Regions from separate parts of the Paenibacillus sp. FSL R10-2778 genome, predicted to be linked through region 2. Evidence: a T-box and tRNA genes for the amino acid it is inferred to sense, from the RefSeq annotation. Region 2 holds a T-box; the other holds one or more tRNA genes.
What was found. The T-box of region 2 lies ahead of trpS (tryptophan--tRNA ligase). A T-box ahead of a tRNA ligase gene usually reads a tRNA of that ligase, here a tRNA-Trp.

Region 1: it encodes a tRNA-Trp, which carries the amino acid that the T-box ahead of trpS (tryptophan--tRNA ligase) is inferred to sense. The anticodon was not compared.

The regions. Positions count from the first base shown of each region.
Region 1 covers NZ_CP151956.1:6,007,248-6,021,858, reverse strand. The annotation lists rRNA gene NST40_RS26960 (16S ribosomal RNA) at 1-1,251, shown strand, start outside; rRNA gene NST40_RS26955 (23S ribosomal RNA) at 1,514-4,439, shown strand; tRNA gene NST40_RS26950 (tRNA-Asn) at 4,500-4,575, shown strand; tRNA gene NST40_RS26945 (tRNA-Ser) at 4,579-4,671, shown strand; tRNA gene NST40_RS26940 (tRNA-Glu) at 4,690-4,764, shown strand; tRNA gene NST40_RS26935 (tRNA-Val) at 4,820-4,895, shown strand; tRNA gene NST40_RS26930 (tRNA-Met) at 4,913-4,989, shown strand; tRNA gene NST40_RS26925 (tRNA-Asp) at 5,015-5,092, shown strand; tRNA gene NST40_RS26920 (tRNA-Phe) at 5,103-5,178, shown strand; tRNA gene NST40_RS26915 (tRNA-Thr) at 5,207-5,282, shown strand; tRNA gene NST40_RS26910 (tRNA-Tyr) at 5,288-5,373, shown strand; tRNA gene NST40_RS26905 (tRNA-Trp) at 5,380-5,453, shown strand; tRNA gene NST40_RS26900 (tRNA-His) at 5,477-5,552, shown strand; tRNA gene NST40_RS26895 (tRNA-His) at 5,596-5,671, shown strand; tRNA gene NST40_RS26890 (tRNA-Gln) at 5,691-5,765, shown strand; tRNA gene NST40_RS26885 (tRNA-Gly) at 5,772-5,846, shown strand; tRNA gene NST40_RS26880 (tRNA-Cys) at 5,856-5,929, shown strand; tRNA gene NST40_RS26875 (tRNA-Leu) at 5,944-6,022, shown strand; gene NST40_RS26870 (AraC family transcriptional regulator) at 6,159-6,914, opposite strand; gene NST40_RS26865 (BMP family ABC transporter substrate-binding protein) at 7,242-8,381, shown strand; gene NST40_RS26860 (ABC transporter ATP-binding protein) at 8,499-10,061, shown strand; gene NST40_RS26855 (ABC transporter permease) at 10,054-11,100, shown strand; gene NST40_RS26850 (ABC transporter permease) at 11,097-12,035, shown strand; gene NST40_RS26845 (nucleoside hydrolase) at 12,076-13,032, shown strand; gene NST40_RS26840 (ADP-ribosylglycohydrolase family protein) at 13,036-14,433, shown strand.
Region 2 covers NZ_CP151956.1:5,844,650-5,859,260, reverse strand. The annotation lists gene NST40_RS26290 (NAD kinase) at 1-789, opposite strand, end outside; gene ylbJ (sporulation integral membrane protein YlbJ) at 864-2,126, opposite strand; gene NST40_RS26280 (globin) at 2,539-2,922, shown strand; gene NST40_RS26275 (DUF2225 domain-containing protein) at 2,959-3,675, shown strand; gene NST40_RS26270 (hypothetical protein) at 3,755-3,985, opposite strand; gene NST40_RS26265 (YycC family protein) at 3,982-4,173, opposite strand; gene NST40_RS26260 (M3 family oligoendopeptidase) at 4,292-6,091, shown strand; gene NST40_RS26255 (hypothetical protein) at 6,703-7,113, shown strand; gene NST40_RS26250 (alpha/beta-type small acid-soluble spore protein) at 7,267-7,497, opposite strand; gene NST40_RS26245 (aldose 1-epimerase) at 7,698-8,672, opposite strand; T-box leader at 8,807-9,046, shown strand; gene trpS (tryptophan--tRNA ligase) at 9,110-10,096, shown strand; gene NST40_RS26235 (hypothetical protein) at 10,099-10,287, opposite strand; gene NST40_RS26230 (metal-dependent hydrolase) at 10,393-11,394, opposite strand; gene cyoE (heme o synthase) at 11,627-12,559, shown strand; gene NST40_RS26220 (SCO family protein) at 12,583-13,200, shown strand; gene NST40_RS26215 (DNA primase) at 13,296-13,643, opposite strand; gene NST40_RS26210 (MFS transporter) at 13,777-14,611, opposite strand, start outside.

The sequences.
Region 1 (14,611 bases), 160 kb from region 2:
TGAGAGGGTGAACGGCCACACTGGGACTGAGACACGGCCCAGACTCCTACGGGAGGCAGCAGTAGGGAATCTTCCGCAATGGGCGAAAGCCTGACGGAGCAACGCCGCGTGAGTGATGAAGGTTTTCGGATCGTAAAGCTCTGTTGCCAGGGAAGAACGTCCGGTAGAGTAACTGCTACCGGAGTGACGGTACCTGAGAAGAAAGCCCCGGCTAACTACGTGCCAGCAGCCGCGGTAATACGTAGGGGGCAAGCGTTGTCCGGAATTATTGGGCGTAAAGCGCGCGCAGGCGGCTATTTAAGTCTGGTGTTTAAACCTTGGGCTCAACCTGAGGTCGCACTGGAAACTGGGTGGCTTGAGTACAGAAGAGGAAAGTGGAATTCCACGTGTAGCGGTGAAATGCGTAGATATGTGGAGGAACACCAGTGGCGAAGGCGACTTTCTGGGCTGTAACTGACGCTGAGGCGCGAAAGCGTGGGGAGCAAACAGGATTAGATACCCTGGTAGTCCACGCCGTAAACGATGAGTGCTAGGTGTTAGGGGTTTCGATACCCTTGGTGCCGAAGTTAACACAGTAAGCACTCCGCCTGGGGAGTACGGTCGCAAGACTGAAACTCAAAGGAATTGACGGGGACCCGCACAAGCAGTGGAGTATGTGGTTTAATTCGAAGCAACGCGAAGAACCTTACCAGGTCTTGACATCCCTCTGAATCTGCTAGAGATAGCAGCGGCCTTCGGGACAGAGGAGACAGGTGGTGCATGGTTGTCGTCAGCTCGTGTCGTGAGATGTTGGGTTAAGTCCCGCAACGAGCGCAACCCTTAACTTTAGTTGCCAGCAGGTAATGCTGGGCACTCTAGAGTGACTGCCGGTGACAAACCGGAGGAAGGTGGGGATGACGTCAAATCATCATGCCCCTTATGACCTGGGCTACACACGTACTACAATGGCCGGTACAACGGGAAGCGAAGCCGCGAGGTGGAGCCAATCCCATCAAAGCCGGTCTCAGTTCGGATTGCAGGCTGCAACTCGCCTGCATGAAGTCGGAATTGCTAGTAATCGCGGATCAGCATGCCGCGGTGAATACGTTCCCGGGTCTTGTACACACCGCCCGTCACACCACGAGAGTTTACAACACCCGAAGTCGGTGGGGTAACCCGCAAGGGAGCCAGCCGCCGAAGGTGGGGTAGATGATTGGGGTGAAGTCGTAACAAGGTAGCCGTATCGGAAGGTGCGGCTGGATCACCTCCTTTCTATGGAGAATCGTTCTCTGCAATGAGAACATTCAAATCGGAAGCTAAGCTTCCAAAACTCAGGTTTAGGCCTGTTACTCACTCGTTGCTCAGTTTTGAGAGTTTAAGCTCTCAAGTAAGACTTGATCCTTGAAAACTGGATACCGAAACGAATTTGCGTTTTAGAACATCTTTTAGCAACTTGTGCAAACAAGTAAATGTTATTAGTGAGATGATTCCAAAGAGAATGTCATCGTATGATATTTTCCTGCGGAAAAATCAAGGTTAAGCTAATAAGAGCACACGGAGGATGCCTAGGCGCCAGGAGCCGACGAAGGACGTGGCGAACAACGAAACTGCCTCGGGGAGCTGTAAGCAAGCTTTGATCCGGGGGTGTCCGAATGGGGAAACCCAGCTGTGGTAATTCGCAGTTACTCATACCTGAATACATAGGGTGTGTAGAGGCAGACCAGGGGAACTGAAACATCTAAGTACCCTGAGGAAGAGAAAACAATAGTGATTCCGTCAGTAGCGGCGAGCGAACGCGGAACAGCCTAAACCTAAGAGCTTGCTCTTAGGGGTTGTGGGACGTCTCACATGGAGTTACAAAGGAATATGGTAGGTGAAGAGGTCTGGAAAGGCCCGCGATAGAGGTAAAAGCCCTGTAACCTAAACTGTATTCTCTCCGAGACGGATCCCGAGTAGTGCGGGGCACGTGAAACCCCGTATGAATCCAGCAGGACCATCTGCTAAGGCTAAATACTACCTGGCGACCGATAGTGAAACAGTACCGTGAGGGAAAGGTGAAAAGCACCCCGGAAGGGGAGTGAAATAGAACCTGAAACCGTGTGCTTACAAAAAGTCAGAGCCCTATTAATGGGTGATGGCGTGCCTTTTGTAGAATGAACCGGCGAGTTACGTTTAACATGCAAGGTTAAGCCGAGAAGGTGGAGCCGCAGCGAAAGCGAGTCTGAATAGGGCGAATTAGTATGTGGACGTAGACCCGAAACCGTGTGATCTACCCCTGTCCAGGGTGAAGGTGCGGTAACACGCACTGGAGGCCCGAACCCACGTACGTTGAAAAGTGCGGGGATGAGGTGGGGGTAGCGGAGAAATTCCAATCGAACTCGGAGATAGCTGGTTCTCCCCGAAATAGCTTTAGGGCTAGCCTCGGTATAAGAGTAGTGGAGGTAGAGCACTGATTGGGTGCGGGGTCCGCAAGGATTACCAAGCTCAGTCAAACTCCGAATGCCATATACTTATTGCCGGGAGTCAGACAGTGAGTGCTAAGATCCATTGTCAAAAGGGAAACAGCCCAGACCATCAGCTAAGGTCCCCAAGTGTGTGTTAAGTGGGAAAGGATGTGGAGTTGCACAGACAACCAGGATGTTGGCTTAGAAGCAGCCACCATTGAAAGAGTGCGTAATAGCTCACTGGTCGAGTGACTCTGCGCCGAAAATGTAACGGGGCTAAACACACCACCGAAGCTATGGCTAGATGCTTTGCATCTGGGGTAGGGGAGCGTTGTGTAGGGGTTGAAGGTGTACTGAAAAGAGCGCTGGACACTACACAAGTGAGAATGCCGGTATGAGTAACGAAAAGATCAGTGAGAATCTGATCCGCCGAAAGCCCAAGGTTTCCTGAGGAAGGCTCGTCCGCTCAGGGTAAGTCGGGACCTAAGGCGAGGCCGAAAGGCGTAGTCGAAGGACAACAGTTTGAAATTACTGTACCACCGTAATCCGCTATGAGCGATGGGGTGACGCAGGAGGGTAGTGACGCGGACTGATGGATGTCCGTCTAAGCAGTGAGGCTGATGTGTAGGCAAATCCGCACATCGATAAGGCTGGGCTGTGATGGGGAGCGAAAATTATAGTAGCGAAGGTCATGATCTCACACTGCCAAGAAAAGCCTCTAGCCAGGAGAAGGTGCCCGTACCGCAAACCGACACAGGTAGGCGAGAAGAGAATTCTAAGGCGCGCGGAAGAACTCTCGTTAAGGAACTCGGCAAAATGACCCCGTAACTTCGGGAGAAGGGGTGCCCCGGTAGTGTGAATAGCACGAGGGGGCCGCAGTGAAAAGGCCCAAGCGACTGTTTAGCAAAAACACAGGTCTGTGCGAAGCCGCAAGGCGAAGTATACGGGCTGACGCCTGCCCGGTGCTGGAAGGTTAAGGGGAGTGGTTAGGGGTAACCCGAAGCTATGAACCGAAGCCCCAGTAAACGGCGGCCGTAACTATAACGGTCCTAAGGTAGCGAAATTCCTTGTCAGGTAAATTCTGACCCGCACGAATGGCGTAACGACTTGGGCGCTGTCTCAACGAGAGATCCGGTGAAATTTTAATACCTGTGAAGATGCAGGTTACCCGCGACAAGACGGAAAGACCCCATGGAGCTTTACTGCAGCTTGATATTGAATTTGGGTACGATCTGTACAGGATAGGTGGGAGCCGTAGAAATCGGAGCGCAAGCTTCGGTGGAGGCGCCGTTGGGATACCACCCTGATCGTATCTAGGTTCTAACCTAGTACCCTTACCGGGTACGGGGACCGTGTCAGGCGGGCAGTTTGACTGGGGCGGTCGCCTCCTAAAGAGTAACGGAGGCGTTCCAAGGTTCCCTCAGAATGGTTGGAAATCATTCGCAGAGTGCAAAGGCATAAGGGAGCTTGACTGCGAGACCTACAAGTCGAGCAGGGACGAAAGTCGGACTTAGTGATCCGGTGGTACCGCATGGAAGGGCCATCGCTCAACGGATAAAAGCTACCCTGGGGATAACAGGCTTATCTCCCCCAAGAGTCCACATCGACGGGGAGGTTTGGCACCTCGATGTCGGCTCATCGCATCCTGGGGCTGAAGTAGGTCCCAAGGGTTGGGCTGTTCGCCCATTAAAGCGGTACGCGAGCTGGGTTCAGAACGTCGTGAGACAGTTCGGTCCCTATCTGTCGTGGGCGCAGGAAATTTGAGAGGAGCTGTCCTTAGTACGAGAGGACCGGGATGGACGTACCGCTGGTGCACCAGTTGTTCCGCCAGGAGCATGGCTGGGTAGCTACGTACGGACGGGATAAGCGCTGAAAGCATCTAAGCGTGAAGCCCCCCTCAAGATGAGATTTCCCAATTAGTAAGACCCCTTGAAGACGACGAGGTAGATAGGTTGGAGGTGGAAGTGCAGCAATGCATGGAGCTGACCAATACTAATCGGTCGAGGGCTTATCCTATACGTAGAATGCAGATTCGTTTCGGATTCAGTTTTCAGGCATCAAGCCTGGAATGAATATTCCCTGATAGCTCAGTTGGTAGAGCACTCGACTGTTAATCGAGTTGTCACAGGTTCGAGTCCTGTTCGGGGAGCCATATGGAGAGGTGTCCGAGTTTGGCCGAAGGAGCACGATTGGAAATCGTGTAGGCGCCACAAGCGTCTCGAGGGTTCGAATCCCTCTCTCTCCGCCACAAATTTTTAATTAGTATGGCCCGTTGGTCAAGGGGTTAAGACACCTCCCTTTCACGGAGGTAACATGGGTTCGAATCCCATACGGGTCACCAAATTTTCACTTGATTTATCCTAGTGGACTTTGGTACAATAACAATTGTTGTTTATGGAGGCTTAGCTCAGCTGGGAGAGCATCTGCCTTACAAGCAGAGGGTCGGGGGTTCGATCCCCTCAGCCTCCACCATAACACTTTCTTACTGACGCGGGGTGGAGCAGCCCGGTAGCTCGTCGGGCTCATAACCCGAAGGCCGCAGGTTCAAATCCTGCCCCCGCAACCAATTAACTTAAGCAATTATATCTTTTGGAACCGTGGTGTAGTTGGCCTAACATGCCTGCCTGTCACGCAGGAGATCGCGGGTTCGAATCCCGTCGGTTCCGCCATTTTCATCATGGCTCGGTAGCTCAGTCGGTAGAGCAGAGGACTGAAAATCCTCGTGTCGGCGGTTCGATTCCGTCCCGAGCCACCATTTATTATCACAAAAGAATGAGTGCCATGCCGGTGTAGCTCAATTGGTAGAGCAACTGACTTGTAATCAGTAGGTTGGGGGTTCAAGTCCTCTCGCCGGCACCATCCTTGGAGGATTAGCGAAGTGGCCAAACGCATCAGACTGTAAATCTGCTCACGTGAGTGTTCGGTGGTTCGAATCCATCATCCTCCACCAGTTTTTAGGGGCATAGTTTAAAGGTAGAACAACGGTCTCCAAAACCGTTGGTGTGGGTTCAATTCCTGCTGCCCCTGCCAAGTTCTTTCTAAAGTTTAATATGGCGGCCGTGGCGAAGGGGTTAACGCACCGGATTGTGGTTCCGGCATTCGTGGGTTCGAGACCCATCGGCCGCCCCATTTACTTTAAAATGAATAATGGCAACAATATCAACTTAATATGGCGACTGTGGCGAAGGGGTTAACGCACCGGATTGTGGTTCCGGCATTCGTGGGTTCGAGACCCATCAGTCGCCCCATTTTACTTTAAAATGTTATTGGGGATTAGCCAAGCGGTAAGGCAACGGACTTTGACTCCGTCACTCATAGGTTCGAATCCTATATCCCCAGCCATTTTATGCGGACGTGGCTCAGCGGTAGAGCATCGCCTTGCCAAGGCGAGGGTCGCGGGTTCGATTCCCGTCGTCCGCTCCAAGTTTTCATGGCGCCATAGCCAAGTGGTAAGGCAAAGCTCTGCAAAAGCTTTATCCCCAGTTCAAATCTGGGTGGCGCCTCCATTTAGTTCATATGTGCCGGCGTGGCGGAATGGCAGACGCGCTCGACTCAAAATCGAGTGGGAAACCGTGGAGGTTCGAGTCCTCTCGCCGGTATCTTAAAAAGGTTTGTAAGAATGCTTTTATAAGCAATCTTACAAACCTTTTTTCTTTATGTCCTTGGGTTTACAGCAGTAAGCCGTTGAATAGAGAGTTTCTCTATTTCAACGGCTTTTTTTAATCTGATTAGTGATTAACCTGATTGATTATTAATGCGGAATGCTCGCGGGGTATGACCTATTTCTCGTTTGAACATATTGCAGAATTGGGCATCGTTCACAAAACCTGCAGCAGCAGATACTTCAGAGATTTGCATCTGAGTATGACGTAATAGAGACTTTGCATAATCCAGGCGTTTTAACAGCAAATACCGCAGGGGTGAAGACCCGAAACGTTCTTTAAATAGATGGCGAAAACGATCGTAACTATATCCGGACATTTCTGATAGTGTTTCGACGGACAATTTATGGCGATAATGCTCATTCATATAATTAAGGACATATTGTACTCGATCTTCTGTTGGGGATTGATATCCAGAGGCACTAAGAAACCTCATAAGATGGACGGTAATCTCGCTCATTTGTAGGTTTAGAAGCTCAGAGAATCCGTCTTGCTTGCGTGTAAACTCTGCTTTCATTCGCAGCAGGATTTGAAGAACGGTCTGATCTTTATCATCTTCATATACGCCGAGCAGATTACTCATATTAGGGTGTTCCGAGTGGAAGCCTACAAATAATACATTTGCATCCTCACGGTGGTGCTCGTCATGTTTATGATTGGGTGGCACAAGCGCGAAAGAAGAGGAGCGAAAATGGTAACTTCGTGGGCCAACATTGGTTGTCCCTACCCCCTGTAAATAATAGACTAGTTCGTAGCATTCATGCTGGTGTGGAGGGATATAAGTATTTAGCTCATGTGTGGCACTTACAATATATAGAACACGATCCATGATGATCCTCCAATACTTATGTTTTAGCCGAATCGTACAAAACAATGACCGAAATCATATAATTATTTTTAATAATATTTGTTATGATCGTATCAATAAATCCGAAAGTTCGCAACCTGACTGGCCATCTCGTTCGGAAATAAAGCGGATTATTAATAATAATGGTATTTTTATTGCTATTTTTGAGCCTAAACGTTAAATTTATTACTTTTAATAATACTTTATTTGGAAAAAAGAGAATTTCCATTTGAACCGTGAATTATACAATGGGTGAAGATGGGATTCTGCGGATTACTAACCAACTAAAATTAGGGGTGGAATAGAGTAATGAATAAAAAAGTTCTTTCTTTGTTGTTATTAATGGTGATGGTTCTGGTCACAGCATGTGGGAATAACACGTCCAATAACGGTTCTTCTGCGAATACTGGATCAAACGCTGCTGAGGGTGGAGAAACAGGTGCAGGGGATAAACTCAAGGTTGTATTGCTGATTCCGGGGACACTTGGGGATAAATCATTTTTTGATTCCGCTAATAACGGCTTGCAAAAGGTTAAGGATGAACTTGGTGCAGTAACAAAGGTTGTTGAAATGGGCGTTGATAAAACGAAATGGGAGCCTACATTTAACGATATCGCTTCCGAGGATTGGGATGTAATTATTTCTGGCGGTTCTGAAATTACAGAGATGTTTAATGCAACGGCAGAATTGTATCCAGACAAAAAATTCATTAATTATGATACCGACATCGATGAAGCACCAGATAACATGTACAACATGTCTTATGCGACAAATGAAGTATCTTTCTTGGCAGGTGCCGTAGCAGCATTAGCTACACAATCGGATATGCCGAATGCTACCCCTGAGAATGTGATTGGGTTTGTCGGCGGTATGGATATTCCGGGGATTAATGCTTTCTTGGTCGGTTACATTCAAGGTGCTCAGTACGTTGATCCTGATGTAAAAGTGGCTGTGTCGTACGCTGGTGATTTTGTTAACCCGGCAAAAGGTAAGGAGCTGTCTCTAATTCAATATAATTCCGGTGTGGATGTTATTTTTAACGTGGCTGGGGGTACAGGTCTTGGGATCTTTGACGCAGCTAAAGAGAAGAAAAAATATGCAATTGGTGTAGACTCCGATCAGGCAATGTTGATTAACGATACGGATAGTGAAAAAGCAAATCTAATCGTTACTTCATCTATTAAAAAGATTGATACGGCTATTCTAGGTGCAGTGAAGAGATTGCAAGAGGGTACGCTAGAAATGGGCAAACGTGATGTATTGAGCTTTGTAGATGATGGTGTAGGTATTGCTGAGAATGATATTTATAAAAATGTATTCCCGGCTGATCTTCAGGCCAAGGTTGAAGAAGTGAAGCAAAAGCTGATCAATAAAGAAATTAAAGTGGATAATGCGATGGGGATGGAAACCGCAGAGGTAGAAGCTATTCGTAACGCAGTTAAGCCTTAAGCTTTAAATCTTAAGATCAGCTCTATAGAGATAAACCTACAGTTGGAGATTCTTCTAGTCAGGGGAATTCCAGCTGTATATTTTTGCAGACCTCCAAGTTGAAAGGCGTTGAGACCTATGTACACAGCTCTGCTGGAAATGCGGGGAATTACCAAGGTATATCCCAATGGCGTCGTTGCAAATAAAGACGTGCATTTTTCTTTACGTGAGGGAGAAATACATGCGATTGCAGGTGAGAACGGTGCAGGTAAATCGACTTTAATGAAGATTATGTTCGGCATGGAAGAGCCAAGTGAAGGCGAGATCTATATCAAGGGTGAAAAAGTAAAGCTGCAATCCGCTCAGGACGCCATTGATAGAGGCATCGGCATGGTCCACCAGCATTTCATGTTGGTACCTTCTTTTACGGTGGCAGAGAATATGGTGCTGGGTATGGAGCCGCGCAGAGGAGTTGGCATTAATTATGCCGAGGCTGTGCGCATGACGGAAGAGACCGCAAGGAAATACAATCTGGCCGTGGATCCAAAGGCAAAAGTAGAGGATCTTACAGTTGGGATGAAGCAAAAGGTTGAGATTCTTAAGGCGCTGCTGCGTGGTGCTAAAATTCTGGTGCTTGATGAGCCAACTGCGGTGTTGACTCCACAGGAAACAGAGGAATTGTTCCGCGAGCTTAAGCAATTAAGGGAACAGGGCCATACGATAGTTTTTATTTCGCACAAATTAAAGGAAGTCAAAGCGATTTGCGACAGAATTACGATTATGCGCAGCGGCCGTAGTGAAGGTGTTTTTCAAACACAGGATGTGACAGAACAGGAAATCTCGCGGTTAATGGTCGGCAGAGATGTCGTGCTGAAATATGACAAAGAGATTCTGGCTGTTAGTGAGCCAGTACTAACGGTGCAGGGACTCGGTGTGAATGATGCAGATGGCAAAGCATTATTGTCGGATATCAATTTTGCGGTACGTGGTGGGCAGATCGTTGGGATTGCTGGTGTAGAAGGCAACGGGCAGACACAGCTCATTGAAGCTCTTACAGGTAGCTTGAGAGGTGTCTCAAGTCAGGGTTCTGTACTAGTGAAGGGAAAGGATATCCGTGAATCGGATATTTTGGATATTCGTAAGCTAGGCGTTTCCTATATACCGGAGGATCGGATGCGGCAAGGGATCGCTAGTGAAGCAAGCATAGCTGATAATCTGCTATCTACTCAGTATCGTACAAAAGCAATGAATAAAGGTCTTTTTTTGAATGGCTCACGAATTGCCAAGCTAGCAGTATCCCTTGTAGAGGAATTTAAAGTCCGCTGTTCAGGACCTTCTCAGCCCATAGGAATGTTGTCAGGTGGTAACATGCAGAAGGTAGTCGTAGCTAGAGAGTGTTCGACTGAACCGCAGCTGCTTATTGCAGAACAGCCGACACGGGGTGTGGATATAGGCGCAGCCCAGTTCATACATCAAAAGTTGTTGGAATTACGTTCAGACGATTGCGCGATTTTGCTAGTGTCGGCAGATTTGAATGAGATCTTGGAGATCAGCGATAGTCTGTTAGTAATGTACGAGGGTAAGATTGTTGCCTTTTTTGAGGAGCCATCTAAGGTTAGTGAGGAAGAATTAGGTCTTTATATGCTGGGGATTCATCGACAGGACGAGGAGCACATCGGGAGGGCCGTAAATCATGTTTAAAGTTAAATATTTTGAGTACATTCGGACATCGGCGGTAATCGTTATTGCACTCGCTATTGCCTTTCTGATCATCTCCTTGGTCAGTAATCAGCCTGTGAAGACGATTGGTATATTCCTATTAGAGCCGTTATCCAGTAAAGGTCATATTGGTAATGTGATTGAGATGGCGATTCCGCTCATGTTCACTGGGTTGGCAGTATCCTTGTTGTTTCGAGCCAATATGTTCAACCTGGGAGCTGAAGGGATTTTCTATTTCTCCGGTGTTGTAACTTCCGTATTGGCTATTCATTTAACGTTGGACGGCTGGCTGCATCCGATGGTAGCTATTGCTGCAGGTTCAATTGTAGGAGCATTGCTCTCGGCAATACCTGGTATTCTGAAGGCAAAATGGAATGCTAATGAGTTGGTTACATCCTTAATGTTCAATAATATTTTGTTCGGAGTAGGGCTATACCTACTGAACTATCATCTGCGTGATGCTAAAGCTTTTGCCAATGTATCCTACAAATTCGAGAAAACGGCACTGCTGAGTAAAATGGTCTCGGGCACCCGTATTCATACCGGTCTTATTATCGTTATCGTGCTTATTATTGCAGCTCATCTATTCCTATACAAAACGAAATGGGGATATGAGCTGCGCATGACAGGCATCAACCGGGACTTTGCCCGTTATTCCGGTATGAAGACAGCCAAGGTTATTATTCTCGTCCACTTGATTGCAGGTTTTATCGCAGGTATGGGGGGCTCCGTAGAAGTGCTGGGGATGTATAACCGTTTCCAATGGACGTCACTGCCTGGTTATGGTTTGGATGGTGCCCTTGTAGCGATGTTAGCCAAAAATAATCCGCTGTCCGTAATCGGCTCTGCATTATTCCTAGCGTACATTCGAATTGGGGCTGACATGATGGCGCGTCTGTCTGATGTACCTTCAGAGATGATCTCAATCATACAGGCAATTATCATTCTTCTGATTTCGGCTGAGCAATTTCTGAAATTCTGGAAAAATCGGATGCTCTTGAAGGAGGCGAAGGAAGCGTGAATAGTTTGTTTGATGTGATTTTTACAACTGACTTTGCGTTCTCTGTCCTTCGCGTGACGACTCCGATTCTGTTTGCCGCGCTCGGCGCACTCATCTCCAACCGTGCAGGGATCATTAACATTGGGATGGAGGGCATCATGCTTGTTGCCGCTTTAGCGGGTGTCATCATAAGCAGCTATACACATAGCGCATGGGTAGGTCTGCTTGGGGCGGTGCTGTCTGGAACATTGATCGCTGGAATATTAGCTTTTTTCACCCTGAAATTCAAAACACATATCATTCTCGGGGGTGTGGCCATTAATATGTTCGCTTCGGGAGGCACTGTGTTTATCCTCTATCTGCTTAGTGGCGACAAGGGTTCTTCCACTTCGCTGGCGAGTAAAGTTCTGCCTAGTGTCCAGATTCCTTTGTTGAAGGATATCCCGGTGCTTGGACCTATTTTATCGGGGCATCACATTCTGACGTATGTTTCTATATTGGCTGTGTTTGTTGTCTACTATCTATTAAACCGTACACCGCTTGGACTGCGCATTCGTTCAGTGGGTGAAAATCCACATGCGGCTCAATCCGTGGGTGTAAGTGTTGTAAAAATACAGTATATGGCTTTGCTGCTTAGCGGATTTTTTGCCGGTTTAGGCGGTGCTTATATGTCGATGGGGTATTTGTCACTGTTTACCCGCGATATGATCGCTGGCCGGGGCTGGATTGCCATTGCCGCTGAGTCGATGGGAAGAAGTACGACCGTAGGCACGGCGCTGACCTCTTTATTATTTGGTACTGCAGATGCATTGTCGAATGCGCTACAGGTGTTGAAGATTCCTGCGGAGCTAATCGCCACTCTTCCTTATGTAGCCACAGTAATTGGACTTGTGATCTACGCAGTATCTGAGACACGAAAAAAGAATGAAAAACTTAAAAGCCCGCTAGTTAAATAGCGATTGAAATGATTGATACACAGACAAGGAGTGAGTAACTATGCCAACACCTATTATTATTGACTGCGATCCAGGGCATGATGACGCAATAGCGATACTGCTTGCCATAGCAAATTCGGAGAAGTTAGATCTGCGCGGGATTACAACGGTTGGTGGAAACCAAATTTTAGATAAAATCACGGAAAACGCCCTGAAGGTGATCAGCTTCGTGAATGCTGACATTCCTGTAGCTAAAGGGGCTGCTGGCCCACTGTTCGGCAAGCTTGTTACAGGTGAGGAAGCGCATGGAGAATCGGGCATGGATGGGCCGCTTTTGCCTCCAAGTAAATTCCGCCCTGTAGAGCAGGGTGCTGTGGAGTTTATGCTGAATATCATCCGTTCTTCAGAGGAGAAGATTACGCTCGTGCCGATGGCTCCTTTAACAAATATCGCACTGCTAATCACGGCTTATCCAGAGATTAAAGACAGAATTGAAAAAATCTCACTGATGGGGGGAGGTATCTCTTATGGGAATGTCACCTCTACTGCGGAGTTTAATATCTATGTAGATCCTGAAGCAGCCCGTATTGTGTTTGAGTCGGGGATTCCGATCACAATGAGTGGTCTGGATGTGACCGATAAGGCTGCTATTTTTGAAGATGAGATCCTAGCATTGAAAGAGCGGGGACCAGTGTCTACAATGGTCGGAGAATTGCTGGATTTCTATTCGATTTACGGTAAAAAAATGGGCTATGTCGGCAGTGCGCTGCATGATCCATGTGCTGTTGCCTGGCTGCTGCATCCGGAACTATTTGAATCTGAGCATCTATATGTAACGGTGGAGACAGAAGGCAAGCTGACGCGGGGAATGACAGTTGCAGACAGACGGAAGAAGACGGATCGTCCAGCGAATGTGCAAGTATTGGTGGGTGTTGACCGGGAAGCATTTATGAAGCTGATCTTTGATTCACTGGAAAAGCTTGATCAAGAGCTGCTGCTAGCGGCTGAAGGGAAGTAGCCTATGGCAGGATGGGAGAGACTTCAAGAGACCGTGCAGTTTGAAATTGCTCAGCGTGGAGAAGAAGGTTGCCTGATTGAGGGTTTTGCGGAAAAGCTAGCGGCTGCTGGTGACGATGAGCTCAAGCTGATGCAGGTATACAATGAGCTAATGGAGCTTACGATCAGTGAGGATTTTCCGTATCAAGAGCCATCCTCTCTGGAGGAGATTCGTCATCTACGTCCAGAAGGCCCACGTAAGCTTGAGGCGGACTGGAGCGAAGCGGAATGGAGAGATAAGTTCTATGGAGCCTGGCTCGGTAGAAGTGTCGGCTGCGCACTCGGGAAACCGCTGGAGTATTGGGACTATCTCTATGGGAAAGATGGCCGTCCGGGCTGGGAGAATATTGAGCTATGGTTTCAGGGTGCGGACGCCTGGCCAATTACTGGCTATACGCCTGGGCATTCACGGGCAGAGGCTGAATATGGTCTTGGCTTAAGTGAATGGACACATGCGAGTACCCGCGAGACGATCAAGTATATGGAAAGCGATGACGATATTCGCTACACTGTCCTGGGTCTTATGCTGCTGGAGCAGAAGGGTCTGAACTGGGATTCTTGGGATATCGGAAAGCTGTGGCATACACATTTAACATATAGTCAGGTGTGCACGGCGGAGACACAGTCATATATGAATTTTGCGCAGGAGACCTCTCATCTGCATGGCGAGAAACCTGCGGATTGGCTGGTGCGGCAGGAAAGAGTGCGGATGCACTTAAATCCTTACCGCGAGTGGATTGGTGCCGCTATACGCGCAGATGGACTGGCTTATGGCGCAGCAGGTTATCCTGAGCTTGCGGCAGAATTAGGCTGGCGCGATGCTTCATTTTCACATGTGAAAAATGGCATCTATGGTGAGATGTTTAATGCGGCGATGATATCGGCAGCTTTTGCAGAGAAGGATAATGAACGGATCCTAGAGATTGGCCTTAGCGAGATTCCGCGTACCAGTCGTCTGGCCAGTGATGTTTTGCGGGGGATAGATATTGCGCAGAAGGCCAAAAGCGAGCAGGAGTTGGTTCGTAACATTTGGGATACTTTTAGCCACTATGATGCGGTTCATACAAATAATAATGCTGCTCTTGTGGCTGCATCGCTTGTTTATGGCGGGAATGATTTTGAAAAAACAGTTGTCACTTCCGTATATGGTGGGATGGATACAGACTGTAACGGGGCTACTGTGGGCTCAATTATGGGTGCGAAGCTTGGAGCAAGTAAGTTGCCGGCTTCATGGATCGAACCGCTTCACGATACGTTATATGCCGATCTGCCCGGATTTCATCCGATAGCGATTTCGGAATGTGCGGAACGCAGCTACCAAGTGTTCTTGAAGATTCGCAGAGAGCTTGGCGAAAAGGCATAAAAGATTTAGCGAGTATGGGACTCGATAGATCAGGGATTCAGGGATTACTATATGAATTATGGGATGTCTTAAGCTATTGGCTTAGACATCCTTTTTTGCGTAACAGCAGGTCTTTAATCACACTCCAACGAACCAAATGTAGCTTTAACAGCATTTCATACACTTAAAAAAACCAAAT
Region 2 (14,611 bases):
TTCACGGACACGGTTCCAGAACGGAAACGGACGATACCTTGCAAAGCTGACTTTTTTGTCTGAAACTTGACAGCGTACTGAAATCAGATCATCAACAGGAATGTTGTTATGATCTACGGTGAGCAGCAAGCGCTGGTCTTTACATGAAAAAATGTCACAATGATGATGCTTCGGCAGTAGTAGCGGAGAGCCCATTGTCCGGAATACACGGTTGTTAATAGACGCGATTTCGGCAATCTGCAGCGCTTCTATTGAAGGGTGAACCATAGCGCCCCCAAGGCTTTTGTTATAAGCGGTGCTGCCAGAGGGAGTTGAAATACAAAGTCCATCGCCCCGGAACATTTCGAAGGTGACATCATTGATGTCGATTTGGATCATTATAGTTCCATCCACCCCTTTAAGGGTAAATTCGTTGAGGGCAATGTGAGACGAAGATCCCGATTTTTTGTGAATCTCCAGCTCTATTAATGGATATTTCACAATGCGCGGTTTCTGCGGCTCAGTATCACCGGTTCCGCACATATAATCGATTAAGGTGGGCAGCTCTTCTGCTTGCCAGTCCGCATAGAAGCCGAGGTGTCCTGTGTGCACACCTACAAAGGCTAAGTTGGGAATCTGATCGATAAAGGTATGAAAAGCGTGCAGCATTGTGCCGTCTCCACCTATCGAGATGACGATTTCCGGAGACTCGGCATCCAGTTGCAAATCCCGCTCCGCCGCCAGCTTGTGAAATTGCTCGGCAAGTTTGATTGACAGCTCATCACCGCGGTCCAGAACATAATATCTCAAGATGTACAAGCTCCTTTATATAATTCCGTCATACACCGATCATAATCAATCTTGCCCCGGAACACAATATGTAATCAACTTCGGCGCATCAATCGGAGCATTGCCATAAAGACAGGAATAAGCAGTGACACTAGAAGAGCAGCGGCCAGTATAAGACTCAGTAGAGCTAGGCTGGCAGTGACACCAGAGGCTGAAGGTGTAAAGGCGGTGGAGGCTGGCAGAGAGACCCAGGCAGAAGACAATCCTGATCCCATCACAGGCTTCCATAGCAGCACCACGAGACCTGCTGCGAGTACGGCATGTATTAGTCTCGCTGTTAAGAACGGCAGATAACGCAGCCCGGTACCGTTCAAAATACTGGCGACTTGGGCATGTACAGATAATCCGCCCCAAGAGAGAATAAAGGCAGCTGCTGCGACCTTGAATTGAAGCGGGATGGAAGAAGCGGCTTCACCAGCAGAACGAGCACCTATGGTGACCTCGAATAATCCGCTGATCAAGGCCTGAGCTAATTCGGGAGGCCCTCCAACAAGGGAGACGAGAGATCCGGCCAGGCTAAATAGTGAGGGCAGGATTCCGGCACGGGCAAGCAGCTCCATTAGCACGTTGAAGAATACAACCAGACCCCCTACGACAATAATAAGCTGTAGCGAGGATTGGATCGCTCCTTTTAACAGCTCCCCGAAGCTACGTCCATCCTTGCGCCGGGCTTCGGACATCGCAAGGAGTGCGGCATGTATTCTGCCGAATCCTTGTTTTGCTGGAGCAGTGGGGACGTCAGAACTACTTTTTGTTGGGTCTTGGGTGGGAGTCTTTTGTTCCTTACGTCCATGAAATGACATTAGGAGACCAACCATTAAGCCACTTCCGTAGTGGGCTAGTGCCAATATTAGCCCCAAAGAAGCATCGCGAAAGAACCCAACGGATACCGCCCCTAATAGAAAAATAGGATCGGAGGAGGTTGTAAATGCTACAAGGCGTTCACCTTCGATTCTGCTGATCAGCTTCTGCTCCCGCAGCTTAGCGGTTAATTTGGCTCCAACGGGATATCCTGATACATATCCCATGGCCGCGACAAAACCACCGCTGCCTGGTATACCGAAGAGGGGACGCATCAGTGGATCAAGTAAAGCGCCGAAGAGATGGACAATGCCTAAGCCTAGCATGATTTCAGAAATGACGAAGAAGGGAAACAGTGAAGGGAAGAGCACGTCCCACCAGATGGCCAGGCCACGTAAGGCTGCGGCAAGAGATGCTTCAGGATGAAGTAACATAAGCAGCATACAACCTGCCAATATGAATCCCAGCAGCGGGCCGCCAATCTTTTTAAAAGTCATAATTAACGCCTCCTGGTCTATGGTTAGATGTATGCAAAAAGAGGGACAAACAGCACAAAAAAATGGAGAAAGCGGTTACAATTATCTGTGCTTTTTCGCAGGAATTATGATATTATGTAATAAATAAATGCACCCTCTGTTACACGATTAAATGGGATGGAGTGATGGCGATGAGCGTTATAGCCGGAGTTCTCGTTTGTGCTTTTGTATATGTAATCCGGGTCTCTCTCGTCCCTCCTGGTGATGAGGAATTTAGGACCTACTAACCTTACTCTTCAGGCGCTGAACTATAGTTTAGCGCCTTTTTTCTGTAGTTTAGAGAGCACTTTCGACGGATATCCGTGTTATGCTTATCTTTGGTATAATAAAATAAGTAACGTTTCATTAATATGGAAGAAGGCTGGTAACCTCAATGAATCCAAATGAGAGTATATATGACAATCTAGGGGGGGCTGAAGCACTACATCGGTTGGTGGAAGTGTTCTATGCCAAGGTACAGCTTCATCCGCAGCTGGGACCCTTGTTCCCTGAAGATATTACTCCAGTTCTGGAGAAGCAATATCAATTCCTGACACAGTTTTTTGGCGGGGGTCCACTTTATTCGGAATTACATGGACATCCCATGATGAGAGCAAGGCATATGCATATTCCTATTACTCCAGAACGTGCTGAGGAGTGGCTACAATGTATGAAAGAGGCACTGGTGGAGACTGGAGTCGAAGAACCACTGCGTTCATTCGTGCTTAGCCGCCTTGCAGGTCCTGCACATCATTTTGTTAACATGCCCCAGGAATAACAAGGGACAGGTTGATCCTGAAAGGAATGAGAGTACTTGACAGAGTTAATACCCCTATATTCTATTAAGGTCAAGTGTTGCAACTGTGAAAATGAATTTTCAACCTCGCGGGTACGCCCTAGTCTAAAAAAGGCTATTCGGCGTGATGCTGATTTCTGCGCGTATTATAAAAATGAGAATCCGGATTATTATGTTGTACGGGTCTGCCCCAATTGCGGGTTTGCCTCCACAGAAAATTCGGCTGACAAGCTGACGGAACGCCAGCGCAAGGCATTTAATGAACAAGTAGGGAAACGCTGGAAGAGCCGGGACTTTGGAGAGAAACGAGACTGGGAAACTGCGCTCGAGACCTATAAGCTGGCGCTTTTATGTGCTCAGAGTATTAACGATAAAGATCGGATTATCGCAAGTCTGCTGCATCATATTGCTTGGCTCTATCGCTATCAAGGGGAGACTGAGCAGGAGAAGCGTTTTTTACGCTATTCTTTGGACGAGTATGTTAAGGTCTATGAAATAGATGGCATTGCCGGCAATGATGCCCGGCTCATGTACCTGATCGGCGAACTTAATCGGCGCATCGGAGAATACTCAGTGGCTGTAATGTGGTTCTCCCGTCTGATTAATGATCAGAAGATCATGGATGCGGCGATGATTCGAGCGGCACGTGAGCAGTGGGTTATTTTACGGGAGCAAATGCGTGCTGAGGCTCTAGATGTTGAAGTTGATATCGAAGGCTTGTCTTCAAGTTCATAATGTTTGCGAACAACAAAAAGCGCAGAAGAGAATTTAAATTCTCCTCTGCGCTTTGTAGAAAGAAAATGTTAGGATTTGCTTATCTGACAGCTCGATCGAACAAAAGGTAATCGCCGTCATTATCTATAACTGTAGGACTGGCGCTGCAGCAGGGGAAGACGAGCAGTTTTTTCTTGCCGTCACGAACGATTTGTAATTCTTTTGGCTTCATAGGCAGAAGCACATTCTCTGAGTTGCAGAATGGACAGTATTGCACATACATATCGCCTAGAATGATGTCATAAGGCCAGGTATGACTAAATGGAATCATTGTGAGTCCTTCCCAGAAGGAGTCTCTTCATTTTCGCCCTCAGTTTGTGGGGGATTTTCTTTTTTGGATAGCTCCGCTATTTTTTGTAGTAAAATATGTTGGGGCATATGCATCAAGTGTTCCAAAGGAACGCCTAGTTGCTTGGATAACGTAATGGCTGTTTCCGGTGAAATTTGTAGTGGCTTCATATGGATGCCCTCCTAAAGTTTATCGGCTATAAATGTTCAGATATCGTTATTCACTTTACCATGGTGTTAAGACAATTACAAAGAAAGTCAAATGAAAGCAAAGGAATGGTGAGTACACATGAAACAACCGTTATCACTGACTTGGGAACTTGATACTATTTTTCCGGGGGGTTCTTCGTCTGCAGAGTTAGAAGGGTTCTTGAGCAAGCTTGAAAAAGATATTTTATCCTTGCAAGGCTTTGTGAAGGATGCTGTGGCACCAACGGATGTTGCGTCTACAAAAGCATTGGATGAGGTTATAGCATTGCTTCAGAGCTGTTCAGGAAGACTTGTGGAGGTCACTTCCTTCGCAGACTGTCTAGGCGCTCAGAATCAGATGGACAAGGGTGCGGTAAGGCTGGCGGCCAAAGTGACAAGCATGCGCGCCGGATTCGAAGGGATCAGCTCGCAATTTAGCAATGTCCTTCGTCAGACTACGGACAAGGTATGGGCTGAGTGGATGGCTCGTCCAGAGATTGCTCCTTTAACGTTCGTACTGAGCGAGAGCCGTGATTTGGCCCGTGAGAAGATGAGCCCTGAGCTGGAAAGCTTAGCGTTGGAATTAGCTGTTGACGGATATCATGGATGGAGCGGGCACTATGATACGATTGTGAGCTCGATCAAGATCCCATTTGAGGATGAAGAAGGAACAAAGCTGCTATCTGCTGGTCAAGCTTTTAATAAGCTGGATGATCCAGATCCAAAAGTGCGTCAAACGATGTTCCATAAATGGGAAGAGGCTTGGACTGAAGCGGCAGACAATTGCGCGGATACCTTAAATCACTTAGCAGGCTTCCGCCTGAAGCTCTATAAGGGCAGAGGCTGGGACGATGTTCTGAAAGATCCGCTCAGCATCAATCGTATGACACAGGACACCTTAAATACGATGTGGGACGTGATTACGAATAGCAAACCTGTACTTGTGTCCTACCTTCAGCGTAAAGCCAAGCTGCTGGGGCTGGATTCTCTCTCATGGGTCGATGTCGAAGCTCCTGTAGGCAAATCCTCCGGCAAGATCCCTTATGATCAAGCTGCGAAGGATATCGTCACACAGTTCCGTAAATTTAGTCCTAAGATGGCTGAGTTTGCAGAGCGTGCCTTTGATAATAACTGGATCGAGGTTGAGGATCGTAATGGCAAACGTCCTGGTGGATTCTGTACTTCCTTCCCTGAGAGTAAAGAATCACGGATATTCATGACTTACAGCGGCACACCTTCCAATGTTTCAACATTGGCCCATGAGCTGGGACATGCTTATCATTCCTACCTGCTTGATGATCAACCTGTATTTAATCAGAATTATGCAATGAACGTTGCAGAGACCGCTTCAACCTTTGCAGAAGTGATTGTATCTGATGCTCAGGTTAAAGCTGCGGGCAATGCAGAGGAGAAGCTGGCTCTGCTTGAAACGAAGATACAGAACAGTGTGGCATTCTTTATGAACATTCATGCTCGATTCTTGTTCGAGACTCGCTTTTATGAGAAACGTAAGGAAGGCCTTGTAAATGCTGAGGAACTGTCTGCTCTGATGGTGGAAGCACAGAAAGAAGCTTTCTGTGGTGTGCTTTCTGAATATCATCCTCACTTCTGGGCGTCAAAGCTGCATTTCTATATCACAGATGTACCTTTCTATAATTTCCCGTACACCGTTGGTTATATGTTCAGTACAGGCTTATATCGTCTGGCATTACAAGAGGGAGCTTCCTTTGCAGACAAATATGATAGCTTGTTGCAGGATACCGGCGTGATGACATTGGAGGATTTGGTGCTCAAACATTTGGGAGTGGATCTGACAAAACCGGATTTCTGGCAAGGAGCTACAGATCTGATCGTGGCTGATATTAACGAGTTCTTGGAGATGACAGAGCATTTAGCGTGAAATGTCTAAAATAAGACAAATTTCAGGACACAAAAAATAACGGAATTTCAGTGTGAACACGCAAAGACCCCGGTTAAGGGGTCTTTTTTTAATGCTTAAATGTCGAAAACCCCCGGTTTATAAAAATTAATATACGAATGATCTATGAATTTTGCGCATTACTAGGGATAATAACCCAATTTTGTAGAATAATGTTGTTGGACGTATGTAAGGGGTCTATAATGAGCCTTGAGCCTTATAAAAGGCTTGCATGGAAGACAAATGAGCTCAGCTCAAAAAGCTTAAGTAAGCGCTTACTAAGCCGGCTTGTACGAAGAAAACTCGAAGTAGCTAAGCTCACAAAACGATATAAATCGAACCAGAAACTTGGGAAAAGGGGAAGGAGTGGCGAGGGGGATTTTGGAACTGTAAGAGCGGGAGCGACCGCCTTTGTCTCCGAATTTCACCCGCTATACGCGTAAGAATTCAAGAAATTTGGAGAGAACAGCGGCTGGAAGTCCAAACATTCCCCGCAGTGGCGACGGACCCTTAGCCCAAATATTTAGGGTTCGATTTATAAGACGAAGAAAACTCGAAGAAGCTAAGCTCACAAAACTTTTAGGAGGAAAGATATGCTTAAGACAGAACAGCTATCATTAGCAAGACAGATGGATTTGGTGTTTAGGGAACTGCAAGAGGAATTGTCAGGGCTATCTTCCGGTACGGTATTTGTGCAAATACGAAATAATACCATTGGCAAATTCGGCATACGTCATCACCCTTTAGCCGGTCGGGGGGGTGGATTCACAGAAGTGAAGGAAGGAATAACGGAGAGCCAGCAGTCTTCTTTTCGTCTAATGGCACTGGAGAGTCTGAAATACAAACGCCGTTGGACTCATGGTGAGATCAGCTATGAATTCGCTATAAGACAGGGCAAGCTAATCGTAGATGCTACGCTGGAGTCTAATTATAATATGGCGAATCTGATGATTCGATCTCCCCGTAATGCTTACGCCGAGAGTGCTGATCAATTTTTAAGTTAAACGTTTTACATAAAAATTGTTTGCAGCTGGGACTATAGGCTATAAATTAGAAAAACCTCCCACAGCTTCTGGAAGAAGTGTGAGAGGTTTGAAAGCTAGTCGGCAATAGGCTTTTTAAGACCTCTGCCGGATAAAACACTTAAGATAACGATGTTACTGACGACCGGACAGTTGTTGTTCTGCCAGTTGTACTAGACGTTTAGTGATGTAACCTCCCAAAGAACCAGTTTCGCGGGAAGTGTAGTTCCCGTAATAACCGTCAGCTGGGATCGTTACTCCAAGCTCTTGTGCTGCTTCATATTTCAATTGTTGCAACGCTGCATTTGCTTGAGGAACTACAAGGTTATTGGAACGGCTGCTACGACCTTGACCTGCTTGACCCATGTGTGTCACCTCCTTCGCCCGTTGTGAAGATAGTATGAGCGCTAAGTGGCTAATTCATGCATGCTATCGAAAGGTTTTAAGGATGGTAATTATTAGTCGATTAAAAGTAAGGGTAGAAAGCCCAAATAACTAAGCTCGCACAAAAAATCGGCCTTCTCTTACGTAAACGCAAGGGAAGACCGATATAATGTATATCTGCTTTAATTCTCGGGATAGATCATTTCCAGCATAGTGGACAGCTCAAGACTTTGACCTGGTTCTACCTTCAGCAAGCCCGTGAAGGAAGGGTCATCGGAAACGTTAGGAGCATCCGGGAGCCAGGTGTACGGTTCGATGCACAGAAATTGATCGGCCGGCCCTTTGGTATACAGGACCCAGTGGCGGAAATGATTCTCGTCAGCTGTATAACGAAGACCATAACCATCATCGCGTAATAGCAAGGCTTCTACGGGCTGCTTGTCACCAATACGTAGAGCAGTATCAAAATTAGTTCCCTGGAGGTTGATTCCAGAGTTTAGTGAATCTAGATCACCAAGTGGAATTAGATTGCCGCTAGGGAGCAATTCATGGTTTAGTTCATAAATGCTGTTTACGGGCAGCTTGAGATTCCAGCGTTCAGGTTCTCCATCGATCATAAACCAGGTGTGATAACCGATCCCAAAGGGAATACGATGATCGCCGAGATTTGTAACCTTTAAAGTCTGGCTGAGCCGGGCATCCTGAAGCCTGAATGTCATTTCGAATTTGAGTGGAATGGGAAATTGCTCCATCCAGTGCGGATCATCTTCAGTAAGGAATTCAGTAGTGACTGCACAACCGTCCTCGTCTTCTTCAATATCGCTGACACACCAGGATTGAGTCCGGTGTAGACCATGGATATGATTGTCACCAGCGGTATTCTGGTCAAATTGATAACTTGTACCCTCGAATTGAAATTTTCCTTTACGAATTCTTCCGGGTGGAATTAAGAGCGGGATGCCAAAATGGTAAGGTTTTTGCATAAAGAAAGCTTGATCGCTTTCATCAGGCCGCCGCAGAATTTCCCGTTGTTCTTTTACATCAAACAATGAAATCACGTTGTTTCCTAGTCGCGGCAAAAGCGTGACTTCCAGTTCGCGGCTGTGCAAAATATAAGTATCATAACCGCCCCACTGCCCTTTGGTCACCTGTTTCATGAGATATGCTCCTTTATCGTAACTGTAATCGAATAGAACATGGATAACCTTATCATAACAGATTTATGCGGAAGTGGTTAAGTGATTTGACAACTTCTCTTTATGGTTCTATGATGAAGGCATTAAATTATGATGAGAATGTGATGACGGGGACAAGTAGACAGGAAATGCACCTTCAGAAAGCCGGTGGTTGATGCGAACCGGTAGGACACTCCTGATGAATGGACCCCTGAGCGCCGCGCTTGAACGGGAGCAAGATGCCCTAGTAGACCGGCCGGATCTTCCCCGTTAAAGGAAGACTAAGGCTGTTTCCCTTTGACTATATAAGGGTTAAGCAGCGAATAAGGGTGGCACCACGGTCTCACGTCCCTTGCGGATGAGGCTTTTTTTGCGTTCTCGGAAATTGGAAATCACATCTAACGGAGGTCTATATTATGTTGAAAAAAGTAATGTCAGGCATACAACCGAGCGGTTCTCTAACTTTGGGTAACTATATCGGAGCGCTGAAAAATTTTGTGAAGCTGCAAGACGATCATCAATGTTTCTTTATGGTTGTCGATATGCATGCGATCACCGTTGCTCAAGATCCTGCGGCACTGCGTGAGCAGTCTGAAGCTGTAGCTGCACTCTTTATCGCGGCAGGAATTGATCCTGTGCGTTCGAATGTATATATGCAGTCTCATGTGCCTCAGCATGCGGAATTGGGCTGGATCATGACTACGCTAACGGCAATGGGCGAGCTTGAGCGTATGACACAGTTCAAAGATAAATCATCAGGTAAGGATTCAGTTGGCGCGGGCCTATTCGTATATCCTTCTTTAATGGCAGCAGATATTCTTGTTTATAATGCGGATCTTGTGCCAGTAGGTGAAGATCAGAAGCAGCACTTGGAGTTGACCCGTGATTTAGCTGGCCGATTCAATAACCGTTTTGGCGAATTCTTTACGATTCCTGAACCGTATATCCCTGAAGTGGGCGCACGCATTATGTCTCTGGATGATGGCACTAAAAAAATGAGCAAGAGCAGCCCGAATGCAGGCAGCTATATTGCCCTGTTGGATTCGCCGGATGTGATCCGTAAAAAAATCAGCCGCGCAACGACTGATTCTGGACGTGAAGTGATCTTTGATCCGGCTAACAAGCCAGAGATTAGTAACTTGATGAGTATTTACTCGGAATGTTCTGGAATGTCCCTTCAGCAAATTGCCGATCGTTATGAGGGACAAATGTATGGTGGCTTTAAGAAGGATCTTGGGGAAGTGGTTGTATCCACACTTGAGCCTTTGCAACAAAGATATCATGAAATTCGCAGTTCAGGTGCGATCACTGATATTCTTGCCGAAGGTGCTGAACGCGCACGTATTGTTGCAGCTGAGACGTTGAATGGCGTAAAAGAGCGGATGGGCTTTCTGCCAGCTCGTTAATCTTAGTCAGAGCTTAAGCTTTCCTGTTTGCGTCTAATTCTGGCTTTGAGGATAAATCCCCAGCCAATATTCATTACGCAAAGAAAACCAAGCAGAAGTGCCAGCCAGAAGCTATAGCTGATCGCGATTGAAGCGGCAGTGAGAATAAGAATAGAAGAACAAGCGAACCAAAGTGAGAGTCCTTTACCCATTAAGAGCCTTCCTTTCCGTGTCTGCTAAAATGAATCCCGGAGTATTATAAAATACTCCGGGATTTTTTGTGATTATAGAATAGATCTCTCAGTAAGTCTACAGTTTCATCGTAAAGAACCAGGGTCGATGGAAAATCGTTTGTCGAGCTTATCACTGCTAAGCCAGCCTACATAAGTATTTAAAGGTTTATATTGGTTATCCATAACTAATACAGCCACAAAAGGGTATTGTTTGCGGTGTAAATAACGAACGTCTCCCCAGCGCACCATATATCCTGAAGGAAGTTCCTCCACTTCGGCAACCGCATAAGAGGTGAAATATAGAAAGGACTGAATATCTGGATGCGACTTGGATATTTCCACAGCGGGATGATTCGAGCAGACCGCATGTTTGAACCATTCCAGACGGTTGTTCAGTAGCTGCCCTACGTCATAGCTGCCGTCTTTTTTCACTTTAACTACGTTCCAGCGTTTAAGTGAAATTGTAGGGATTACAATATAACGTTCACCAGCATTATGGTGTATATCTTTAAGCTTGATGTTTCGTGTAAGGCGGGCATGAACAACCGTTCTCCAAATATAATAAAGAATGGTACAGGCATAAAGCGTAATAAATAAAGGTTTGGGCGGCACAATCCCAGTGATCCAGAGTAGAATAGCTGCGATATGGCTGCCAAAAATAAATGGATCGAAAATGTGGATGATATTCCAGGCAATCCATTTCTCAGTAAATGGACGGGCGGCCTGGGTTCCATAGGTGTTAAACAGATCAGAGAAGACGTGCACGCCTACGCCTATGAAACCCCAGAGTGCAACATGGCTTAAAGCTGCCAAATCAGTAAATCCAAACAGAGGCCCTAAGACTAGGGCAATCAGAGCGGGCCACAAAATTAGAAAAGGCAAGGAGTGTGTGATTCCCCGGTGATTACGAATATATATTGCATTGTCCTTTAGTCTTAATGCGGTATCGGCATCAGGAGCTTGTGAGCCTAAAATCGTAGCCAGCATAACGGCCCCGGCCAGTTTAGGGTCAGAAGCAACGACAGGATCTACGAATGAAAGTCCGGCTAACCCTATGCCCATAACTAAATGTGTAGCGGTGTCCATTGGTCAGTTCTCCTTTGTTGTTCGGAAGTACATTATTAATAATTACCCAAATACAGCTTAGGTTATTAACGGGCTGGAAATAAATATTGTCACGTAATTGTCAAATTCATGAACATACTGTGCCATGACTGTCAAAGTCTCCTCGGGTTTGATATGATAAAGTTAACAGCGAAGTCTATTTAGTGCTTCGGCTAGAACGTTAGAAGTTCGTTTAGAAGGAGGATCATTTGGTGTGGATAATCATATAACATTTCAAGCTTCTTCCGATTCTGCAGCTATGTCTGCAAAATCTCCACCGGAAGGTGCAAGTTGGCGTGATTTCATTACCGTAACAAAACCCGGTATTATCCGATCTAACCTCATCGCTGCCTTTGCAGGATATTGGCTGGCTTCAGGTTGGGATGTTCAATACGGCAGATTAGTTCTGACACTGCTCGGTACAATGCTGGTTATGGCTTCGGCCTGTGTTTTTAATAACTATTTCGACCGTGACCTGGACATGAAGATGGAAAGAACGCGCGATCGGGGGCTTCCTACAGGACGACTGAAACCCAAAACCGTATTGCTGTATGCTATTGGGCTAGGGATTGCGGGCTTGATTGTACTGTTTGCTTTTTCCGGAGTTTTAGCCGGTCTGTTCGGGATTGTAGGGATGTTCGTTTACGTTGTAGTATACACCCTTTGGTTGAAACGGACATCAACATGGAGCACTTCAGTAGGTGCGATCTCTGGAGCTATGCCACCGGTAATTGGCTACGTTGCAGTTACGGGAACAGTTGATCTAGGGGCTTGGCTGATGTTTGCGATGTTGTTTCTGTGGCAACCTCCCCATTTCTGGGCACTCGGGATTAGACGTAAAGAAGAATATAGAGCCGCTGGATTTCCGCTGCTGCCTGTAGTCAAAGGAACACGTCGTACGAAGTTTCAAATGATTCCTTATGTAGCACTGTTGCTGCCTATTCCAGTGTTAATGTACGCCTACGATTATGCAGGCATTTTTTATCTGGTGATTTCAACAGCGCTGTCCTTAGCTTGGTTAATCATAACCTTGATGGGCTTTGCAGCAAAAGATGACGAAGTCTGGGCGAAGAAGAACTTCCTCTTCTCCATTAACTACCTAACGGTAAGTTTGATCGTACTTGTATTGAATACGATTCACGGTTAAGAAGAGGGAGGGTATTATTGTCCGTGCAGACCTTTAAGCGTTATAAATGGACCTGGATTCTACTATTGCTTGCTTTGGTAATGGCTGGTTATCTGGCAGTTAATTCTTTGAATTTAGGAAAAGAAAAACTGCCGGTAATCGGTGAAGTGCAGGACTTTTCACTTGAAAATGTGGATGGAGACCAGATTACTCTGGCTGATACACAAGGTAAGGCGCGGCTGGTATACTTTTTTTTCACACAATGTCCGGATGTATGTCCTATAACTACGTTTCTGTTATCTCAGACGCAGAAAATTCTGGTCGACGATGGCAGCTTTGGAAAAGATACGGCGTTCGTCTCCATTTCTTTTGATCCAGAGAATGATACGCGTGAAGCCATTAAAAGCTTTGCGGACCGTTTCCAGGCAGATTATAAGGGTTGGTACTTCTTACGGGGGGATCAGGAAGTCATTCGTAAGCTGGCAACTGATTCTTTTAAAGTACTAATTGCAGGGAATAGTAAAGAAAATTTCGTACATGCCAATCGCATAGCATTGGTTGATCGGGACAATCGTCTCCGTGCATTGTATGACGCAGGGGATACGGATAACATAACGCCTGAATTTCTTGCCGATAGGCTGAATGAATTGGCTCGTGAATAGAACATAACCGCATAACAGAAACGCCTTTTTCGAATCCCATTTATTGAAGGATAACGAAAAAGGCGTTTTTAATTTCTTAGGCAATATATCGCGAATCAAAAAGGAATAGGTTCAGGGTAAATGATGAACTCTTCCAGACCCGCTTTTTCAAGCTGATTAATATTGTATTCATCTGGAGTGCCTTCCACTCCGGCATAACCCCGGCGTGTATAGATGTGACCAGCATCGGGAAAGGCATCGCGGAGAATCCCGCGTATTTTTTTGCCTGAACTGTCGTTATCCATATAAAGATATACTTCTCCATCTCCTGCTTTTTGTCGCAGGGACTCGAGTTTGAGCGTATTTAATGTACCAAAGGTACAGAGGATTTCGACTTCCGGTACCAGCACGCGTCGTAATCTGCTGCGATCGTTTTTGCCTTCGACAATAATCGTAATGGACATTTGCTGACAATCACCTCCGGAAATGAAGCCTGAACTTACAGACTTATTATAGTTTACCGAAGGAGGAGCAGTTTTAACAACTGTTTCTACAGGAAAATCTTCATTCCCCGGGAAATGTCGTAAAAACAATGAATCATGCGGCCCGCCCATTCCATTTGGAAGAGTAGGTAGACAGCTTGGTTGAATTTTTTGGCGGAAGCAGTAATAGTGCAACCATTAGCAATAGAAAGGCAATGAAATAAGGCGAAACAACGGCTCTTAATTGTCCTGCGGCCACAGGGCCTGCGAATGCGCCTAGTGACATGGCTATCGACTGCATGGAGAAGGTGCGTCCCATACGTCCTGGTCCACCTAGACTAATAAAGAGCGATGCCATTGCAGGAAATAATATTCCTTTAGCTGCACCCAGCATAAAGAGAATAACGGAAGCGGGAATGCTGTGAAGTGAGGCAAGCGCAAAAAAACAAAGGGCCATTCCTAGCAAGGCCACGGCTATTCTTCCTCCTGGGGAAAAGCGGTTCAGGAAGAACAAACTGAGTGTTACCAAAGCCCCTAAGCTAAGGAGCGATAAAAGAATGCCTGTGGAAACAATGCTATTACTTCCGGTCTGAGATAGAGGAAGTTCAAAGAACAGAACCCCTTGTGAACAAGAAACGAAAAAAGGCAGCAGATAATAACGTTTGGAAACTGGATTGGCATCGGATATAGGGACCGAAGGAAGATCCTGTTTTTTTAAAGGAGGTGCTGCAGAGTTTACAGGGCGTACTAAACGCCGGGCAGGTGCCGGTACACTGAAAAAAGCCATGATGCCTGTAGCGATAAGCAGCCATCCCAATGAGGTGAAGGTGCCGGAATAGCCAGCTTTAGCTACGATAAAGGCCCCCGCTGCCGGGGATACCACTGAAGCTAAGGTATGAACGATACCATGTCCGGACATATATTTCCCCTGCTCAGTAGCATCAGATGAT